DNA from 2 places in the Methylophilus sp. 5 genome. Region 1 is predicted to be linked to the other one. Evidence: riboswitches for the same ligand, from Rfam matches in the RefSeq annotation. Region 1 holds a riboswitch; the other holds the start of a gene.
The links. Region 1 has a riboswitch for cobalamin ahead of METH5_RS0101505 (TonB-dependent siderophore receptor). Riboswitches for the same ligand answer to the same signal wherever they lie in the genome.
Positions count from the first base shown of each region.

Region 2: it holds a riboswitch for cobalamin, as region 1 does, so the genes downstream of both, METH5_RS0107345 (TonB-dependent receptor domain-containing protein) here and METH5_RS0101505 (TonB-dependent siderophore receptor) in region 1, are expected to answer to the same signal.

Region 1 is NZ_KI911560.1:351,381-355,641, reverse strand. It holds gene METH5_RS0101505 (TonB-dependent siderophore receptor) at 1-1,958, opposite strand, end outside; cobalamin riboswitch at 2,155-2,384, opposite strand; gene METH5_RS0101500 (sulfite reductase subunit alpha) at 2,593-4,261, opposite strand, start outside.
Region 2 is NZ_KI911560.1:1,561,426-1,565,680, reverse strand. It holds gene METH5_RS0107360 (SGNH/GDSL hydrolase family protein) at 1-364, opposite strand, end outside; gene METH5_RS0107355 (cell division protein ZapA) at 764-1,066, opposite strand; gene METH5_RS0107350 (hypothetical protein) at 1,069-1,305, opposite strand; cobalamin riboswitch at 1,396-1,607, shown strand; gene METH5_RS0107345 (TonB-dependent receptor domain-containing protein) at 1,747-3,633, shown strand; gene METH5_RS0107340 (TonB-dependent receptor domain-containing protein) at 3,720-4,255, shown strand, end outside.

The sequences.
Region 1 (4,261 bases):
ATATTCCAGGCTGCACTCGCATCGTAAACGGTATAACTGTCCATAGTAATCGCGTTGGCACTATCGGCATAACGTTTACCCACGTATCTGGCACCTACACCGGCCTCCCATTTAGGTTGCTGATAATATAACCAGGCGTTAGCCACACGCTCTGGAACATTGGAAGGCGTATTGCCTGCACGTGATATACCGGCATTACCTTCCTTGAGCTCGTCAAAACGAGCATCCAGTATGGCTATATTGAAATCTGTGCGCCAGTTTTCAACGGGAAACAGCGTAGTTGCAAATTCAATACCTCTTGAAGATTGCTTACCGCCCTGGATAGAGATGGATGGGGTGATTGGATCACGCGTGATGATGTCATCTTTAGCTATGTGATATAAGGCAAGTGTCATTTGGCCTTTCGCATCAGGCAGTAGGTGCTTAATACCTATTTCCTCCTGACGGGACTTAGTCAGGTCAAACTGAGCGTTTGCCAAATTCAAACCTAATAAGTTAGCAATAGGATCTGTTCCTCGGCTCATCTGCCCATACAATGTAGTATTTTGCGTCAAATCAAATACAGTACCTGCGCGCCAGGTTAACGGTGAGAAATCCTGATTAACATTGGGGCCTCCTCTGTAATCTTTACGATATGTATCTATCAGGTCCTTTCGCAAACCAACTACCAGTTTTAATGTATCAGTAGCATTAAATGCATCCTCAACAAAGAAAGCTTGCTGCTTGAGATCAGCATCATAGTTTTTCAGGATAGCAGTAGTGCTTAAAAATAGGCCAGGAGAGAAGTTAGACACAGGGACATTGTCTGAAGCAGTGTTGCCTGCATTGCTGCTATGAAGAAAATCCGTATGAGATATTTCCCAACCCGCTGCTATGCGATTCTGATGTCCAAACACGGTATCAATTGAGGCCAACTCCATACGGTTGCCATACTGGGTCTGGTCATGTTCGATAGCTAAGAAACTAGTGCGTGTTACTCGATTAGTCGTGGTATTCAGTGCATAGTTTTCCGCGTTACGCCATTCCCGATCCGACTTAAACCAGTATGTCTCATTTTTGAATTTTAATGAGGGGGTGATATCCCATTCAACCTTGGCCCGAGCCCGTGTATCAATGAAGTCCATTTTGTTATTGTCTACATTGAAGTTGGATTTACGTAATGAGCGCGAAATTTTGCCATTCACTAATGGAGAGCCATAGATGGCTGTCGGTGAATCCTCTGCATGGTCAAGAGTAAAACCAACCCGTAGATTTTCTGTAGGGGTGAATAGAAACGACGACATGATTTTTTTACTTTTATAATCGCCGCGATCTATGTACCCATTACCCCCTAATGCAGATGCGTCAATACGAAAAGCACCAACATTACCTATTGCACCTGATCCACCAACACCGGTCCGATAGGCACCCCGTGTTCCCAATCCGAACAAAGCTTCAAGAGATGTTTCCCTGCTGGCTTTTTTCCTGACACTATTAACAACACCTCCGGCCGAACCATCGCCAAATATGACGGAAGCAGGCCCGCGTAGCACTTCAATTTGCTCGTAACCCCAAGTATCTGATGGATAGGTAAGTGTGCCAGCCCCAGTCACAAGCCGAACGCCGTCTTCTGCTTGTGCTACAGAGTTGTTTCCTGTGAATCCACGTGATGAAAAGGATTGCCCATTGCCGGGGGTGCTAATATCAGTAATGCCAGTTGTACGAGTAACGGCTTCTTTTATGCTGATATCTCCACGTTGGCGAATGGTTTTGCTGTCGACTACTTCGACGCTAGCTGGTGTCTCTTTTGCGGTCAACCCCAATCGAGTTGCCGTACTATTGGTTTTATTGAGATTGATTGCTGCCTTAGGTTCTGCAGGTGCGTTAACTACCACCTCTTCTAGTACATCATCTTCTGCGAATGCAGTGCTGGACAGCGCTGCCAATATGGCCACGCTCAAGACCTTTTGTTTAAACATTATTGTATCTTCCCTGAAAACTATTCAAATTAACGTGACCAATCCGTCACGTACTTTGCTAGTAGCAGGATTCAAAGAATGGACAGCCTGATTCATGCCGGTGAGCGACATGACATAACTGCTGTATACGGTGTTATAGATGTGTAAACGATGAATTGATATTCACTTCTATCAGGAGCACCCCGCCCTAATTCGAACTCTGCGACTACACCAAGGCAGGTCTCCTGACTTTCGGGTCACGGTCTATTCGCAGCCTTCCCAAGTGATGGACTCAGTGGCTAGATGAGCGAACAGGCTATCCGATTACAGTTGCGGGGGCAGTTCCGGAATGGTCTCGTAGTAAGTTAAGACGGCACCGGATTCCCTTTTAATCCGCTTGGCTTTGTTTAAGTATTGCCAAGCTGAACCATGGTGGGGCGAGTGTAAGTCTGTAGTACTTTGATGTCAATGCACAAACAAAAACTTATACACCTGATAATCAACTGGCTGAATGGAGTCAATGCTTTACATCAAAAAAAGACCCAAGGCGTTAACCTTGAGTCTCTCTATCAATGGTGGCCCCTCTGTGAGTCGAACACAGCACCAACGGATTTATGCGACGCTCTGCCAGCAAATTATTGTGCTATAGGCTATTTTAGTAAACATCCCGCACGTATCGTTTTTCCTGGGACATTTTTGACACATAGTCAGCGGCATCTTCTGCACTCATCTTGCCGTGCGTTTGCACAATCGTTTTCAAGGCTGCATCCACATCTTTTGCCATACGGCTGGCATCGCCGCACACGCAGAAATGGGCACCTTGTTGCAGCCATTGCCATAGCTGTTCGCCTTGTTCCAGCATGCGGTGTTGCACATAAATCTTGTCGGCTTGGTCGCGTGAGAAGGCGGTATCCAGGCGGGTCAACACGCCTGCTTGTTGTAGTGTCTCTAATTCTTCGCGGTAGTAAAAGTCGGTGGTGGCGTGTTGCTCACCAAAAAACAGCCAGTTTTTACCTGGCGCTGCGGTGGCCTGGCGCTCTTGCAAAAAGGCGATAAATGGCGCGATGCCGGTGCCGGGGCCGACCATAATCAGCGGTGCATCCGGGTTTTTTGGTGGGCGGAAATGTGCTGAGAGTTGTAGAAAAATAGGCACATTGATATCACCTGCGCGGTCAGCCATAAAGGTGGAGCAAACGCCGCCACGCGCGTTGTCTTTACCGTAACGCACGGTGGAAACAGTCAGGTGCACCTGGTTGGGATGTGTTTTCGGGCTGGACGAAATGGAGTAAAGGCGCGGTTGCAGGCGTTTTAACACTGCCAGCCATTCGCTTGCTTCGACTTTGATGGGATATGCCTGTAATACGTCGATGATTTGTTTACCCCATAGCCAGTCTTTGAGGGCTTTGTCGTCGGCCATCAAACTGGCAAGCGCGCTGCTAGCACTGCGCTCTTGCACAAATTTGAGCAGGTCAGGCGTGATGCGGGCAATCTCATAGTGATGTGATAGTGCATCCACTAAAGCGATGTCGCCGTGATCTTTGACGCTCACCATGGTGGAGGGTGAGAGTTTGAGCGCACTCAGCATGTCGCCTACCAGTTCAGGGCAGTTGGTGGGCCAGACGCCGAGTGCATCGCCCGCTTCATAGCTGAAGCCACTATTGGTGAGGTCAAAGCCAAACTGGCGTATTTCTTTCTCTGCGCCGTGGGCATTGAGGCGCTGGTTAATGACTAATGGCGCTTTGAGTGGGTGCTGGCGGGTATAGCCTGAAGGCGTTGCTGCGGCAGTTTCTGCCACTGCTTCATCTGCATCCCCGGCCAGTGCCATGGCGGGTTGCGCCACGCTGGCGGCACTATTGGCTAAGGCAGTCATCACTTTGCCCAGCCATTCGTTAGCGGGTTGTTCAAAGTCCGGCTCACAGTCCACACGATCGCTCAGGCGTTGTGCACCCAGCGCTTCTAGTCGCGCATCCAGTTTACGGCCAAAGCCACAAAATTGATCATAGTTCGAGTCGCCAAAGGCCAGTACCGAAAACTGCGTATTTTGCAGATTTGGTGCATTGTCTGCCTGTAGCGCAGCCCAAAACTGATGAGCATTATCAGGCGGATCGCCATCACCAAAGGTGCTGGTGAGTATGAGCAATTGCGTGGTGGAGGCCAGGTCTGTCACTTTGAAACTGTCCATCTGACTGATATTGACACGACGGCTTTGCGCTTTGAACTGTTCTGCACACTTTTCGGCAAAGCCTTCTGCATTACCGGTTTGCGAGGCCCAGAGAATGGTCATTGGTGCGCTGGCTGGTGCTAGCGGCAGGCCAGCTAAATGG
Region 2 (4,255 bases), 1.2 Mb from region 1:
CGCCATCCAGCACATATAAATGTCCAGCATCAATCGAAGATACCGTATTCAAATAACTCGACATAAAAGTGAGCATATCCGCTGTAGTTGCGCCACCCACGGCAAAATTCTGAAAACTAGCGGGTGAATTTACCCCCAACTCAGTGGCAAGATATTCAACAGCCGTTGGGCCATTGGTAAAACGATAGTTGCTGTAAGGCAAAGCAGTTTGCCCGCCACCAAACAATTTGTAATAACTGACCACCGCAGTCTCTTGATCACCACCGTCAAAAAGACTATCTCCTATCGCAGTGATGCCGCTGTAGGCAAATGCTTGCTGAGAAAACAACACAAATGCAAAAAACCAGAAAAATAGCTTACGCATGACGTACTCCCTGAGTGTTAATTGTTAATTTATGCAATCTACTGGATTTTTAATGAATCCATCAAGGATTGCAATAGAAACTTTTAAAACGACAGCTATTTGAAACGTAACGAGAGACGAAAAAAGAGAAGGAGTGAATGATGTGCTAAGGGGTTACCTGAGCCTTGATCCTGAACCAAAAAGTTCAGGTGGTAACAGCCTAAGGTACATTAGGTTCGCACGCCAAGGGAGCCTTAAAAGACCACCCAACTTAGTGCGATCGCACAGCACCTGATGAGCCGAAACCTATAACAAAGACTAGTTCAAGGAATTTTAGACTCAGGCAACGCCTTAGCACACCATTTTTATGATACGCCATTTAGCAAAAATGACGATGAAAATTTTGTGAATTGAAGCGGATTACAACAGCTTATGCTGGCCGGATAACACATCATCAATCTGCTGCTGCATGGTCGAAATGCGTTTTTTAACATCGCCTACATCCACACCGCCGCTGCGCGTATTCAACAACTCATGCGTGATATTGAGTGCTGCCATAATGGCAATCCGCTCAACACTGACCATTTTGCCAGCATCACGAATTTCGCGCATTTTACCATCAAGGTAGCCCACGGCCTGCAACAAACTGTCACGTTCTTCGTCAGTACAGGTGACGCTAAGCCCGCGCCCCATAATTTCGATATCAATCGGATTACTTGCCATGACTAATGACCTTCCTCAGGCAACGCTGACAACAATCGCTCTAACTGAACGCTGGCTTGGGTCATATTCAGCTTGAGTGATTGCGACTCCTGATGCAGCCGTGTGACCTCCTGACGTAACTCAACATTTTCGTCACGCAGCTGGCCGCACAAAGCAATTAGCTTCGTCACACGCTCTTCAAGACTTTTTAAATCGGCATCCATCAGCCCATTATCTTTTAAAAAAATGAGTGTGGTCAATAGCTAAGCGCGTTTTTTCAAAGTAAATTAACAATTTAAGCATCGCCGCCTAAAGTTGGCTTACTGGCAAAAAAACGTGCTTTAGACTAAAATAGCGCTCAGTTGTCAGGTGCCTTCGCTGTGTTTCTTACAGAAAAGGTGAAACTGGGAAACAGGTGCGTGAACCACGTTCACAACTCCTGTGCTGCCCCCGCAACGGTAAGCAAGTGCGGGTCTATCCACATGCCACTGAGCGCAAGCTTGGGAAGGCGATAGATCAAAACTTGCAAGCCCGGAGACCGGCCTCGCAACCAACCATTTGCAATACCGCGGGGTGACGGTGTCTGATGATGTATTTAGCATTGCTTATTGTATAAGCAATGCTTTTGCGCATTCTCCCTCACTCCCTGGTCTTGATAGACAACCCATATGCGGGGACGCATATGACACAGGGATAAGATAATGAAAAAAGCCATTCTTAAAGGCCTGATCGGCCTTTCTTTAAGCGAACTCGCCTATGCCGCAGACAATGCAACGCTAGACGAAGTCATCGTGACTGCAACACGCACACCTCAACAGCAAGAGTCGGTCATTGCCGATGTTTCTGTGATTAATGCAGAAGAAATCAAGCGCGGCGGTCAAAGCACATTGATTGAATTGCTGCAACGCCAACCCGGCATTGAAATTAATAATAACGGTGGCGCAGGTAAAACCTCAGGTGTTTTCATGCGTGGTACCAATACCGGTCATACCCTGGTGTTAATTGATGGTGTGCGTGTGCAGTCAGCTACAGCAGGTACAACAACACTTGAAAATATACCGATCCAGCAGATCGACCGCATTGAAATCGTCAGAGGACCATTAACCAGCCTCTACGGGCAAGATGCGATTGGTGGCGTCATCCAGATTTTCACGAAAAAAGGTGTCGACGGTTTCAAACCGTATGCAAACCTGGGCTTTGGCACCTACGATACAACCTTGGCAGAAGCTGGTTTGCGTGGCAAACAAAATGATACTGCGTACGCAGTGAATGTTTCAGCAAACAAAACCAACGGATTCTCCGCATTGGATACCCGTAACCCCAACCTGAACGACAACGATGGTTATCGCAACCTGGCGGTGACTGGCAGCCTGTCGCATACAATTGTAGAGGGTCATGAAGTCGGATTAACCTTGATGCACAGCAAAGGCAGAACCCGCTACGACAACCGGTTTAATATCGATGCAACATCCCCAGCCTTTAATCCGGCCTTTTCTGACCATGCAGATATTGAACAGCACACCTACTCGCTGTTTAGTAAAAATCAGATAACAAGCAACTGGCACTCCACTTTACGTATCAGCCAAGGCTTTGATGAGTCTGTCAATTACGCAGCCCTCGGCCCATTTACCAGCGAAAGCAGAAGCCTGTTTAGAACAAAACAAGACCAATTTAACTGGCAAAACGATATTGCTCTGCCAGTTGGCGTGCTGACTCTGATGTATGACAAACTGGAAGACAAAGTGAACTCCACGACGGCTTACAATAATACCAAGCGCACCAATGAAGGTTACGTTGCCAGCTACGTCGCGAATATAGGCGCACATACTATTCAAGCCAGCGCACGTGAAGATCACAACTCAAGCTTTGGTAACAATGTGACTGGCGGTTTAGGCTATGGTTACAACATTAATAACGCGTGGCGTATTACCGGTAGTTATGGCTCTGCATTCAAAGCACCTACTTTTAACGACTTGTTCTTTCCAGACTCTTTTGGCTTCGCAACCAGCAATCCTAATCTAAAACCTGAGAAATCAGACAACGTGGAAGCCAGCCTACGCTACCGTGATGACACATCCAGCGCTTCGCTGACGGCCTATGAAAATAAAATTCGAGACCTGATCATTCTGGATAGTGCATTTGTTCCTGCCAACCTGAATAAAGCCAAGATACGCGGCGTCACACTGGCAGCTAGCCAGCGCTGGGAAAGCCTGGACATAGGCGGTAGCATCGACATTCAGTCACCACGTGACGATACCACCGACAACATGCTGGTGCGTCGCGCCAACCGACACGGCCAGTTTAATCTCGGTTACACGGTACAAGACTGGCGCTTTGGCACGGAGTTAGTGACTTCTTCTGCACGCTACAACGATTCTGCCAACACTTTGCGCATGGGTGGTTACACCCTTTTCAATATGACTGCACAATATAAAATCCATCGCGACTGGACTGTGCAAGCACGTGCCAACAACGTTTTTGATAAAAACTACCGCTTGGCATTGGATGGTAATCCGGCAACAACAGGCTTTGCCTACAACACCCCTGGCGCCAACCTGTTCGTGAACATTCGTTACGAACCTAAGTAACCCTCTCAATCAATACCAACCATTAACAATACAATCTTTCTTCCTGATCAGCTCGGTGTAGAAAGATTGTATTCGAGAATCACCAAATGAATATAACCATCAAAAATCACCTCCCCTTTATTGGGCTGATCTTAAGTGTATCTGGCAGTCTCTTTGCCGCAGACAACACTAATTCACTTGATGAAATCGTAGTCGCTGCCAGCAGAACTCCACAATCCACAAAAACAGTCACGGGCGACGTCACTGTCATTGACCGAGAAGAAATCAATAGACTACGCGGTGGATCCTTAACTGACTTACTAAGACTGCAACCTGGAATACAAACCTATACCAATGGCGGCATGGGGACGAGTAGCAACATTGCCATGCGTGGCACAAATGACAATCAGCTGATTGTATTAGTGAATGGTGTACGCATGAACTCTGGCACCACAGGCACCACCGCTTTTGAAAATATTCCGCTAGCGCTGATTGACCGCATTGAAATTGTGCGCAGCCCGGCTTCGAGCCTCTATGGCTCTGACGGCATTGGCGGCATTATTCAGATTTTCACCAAACGCGGCCAAAGCAATAAAACCCATGTTTACGGCAGCCTGGGGGCTGGCAGTTATGATGCTTATAG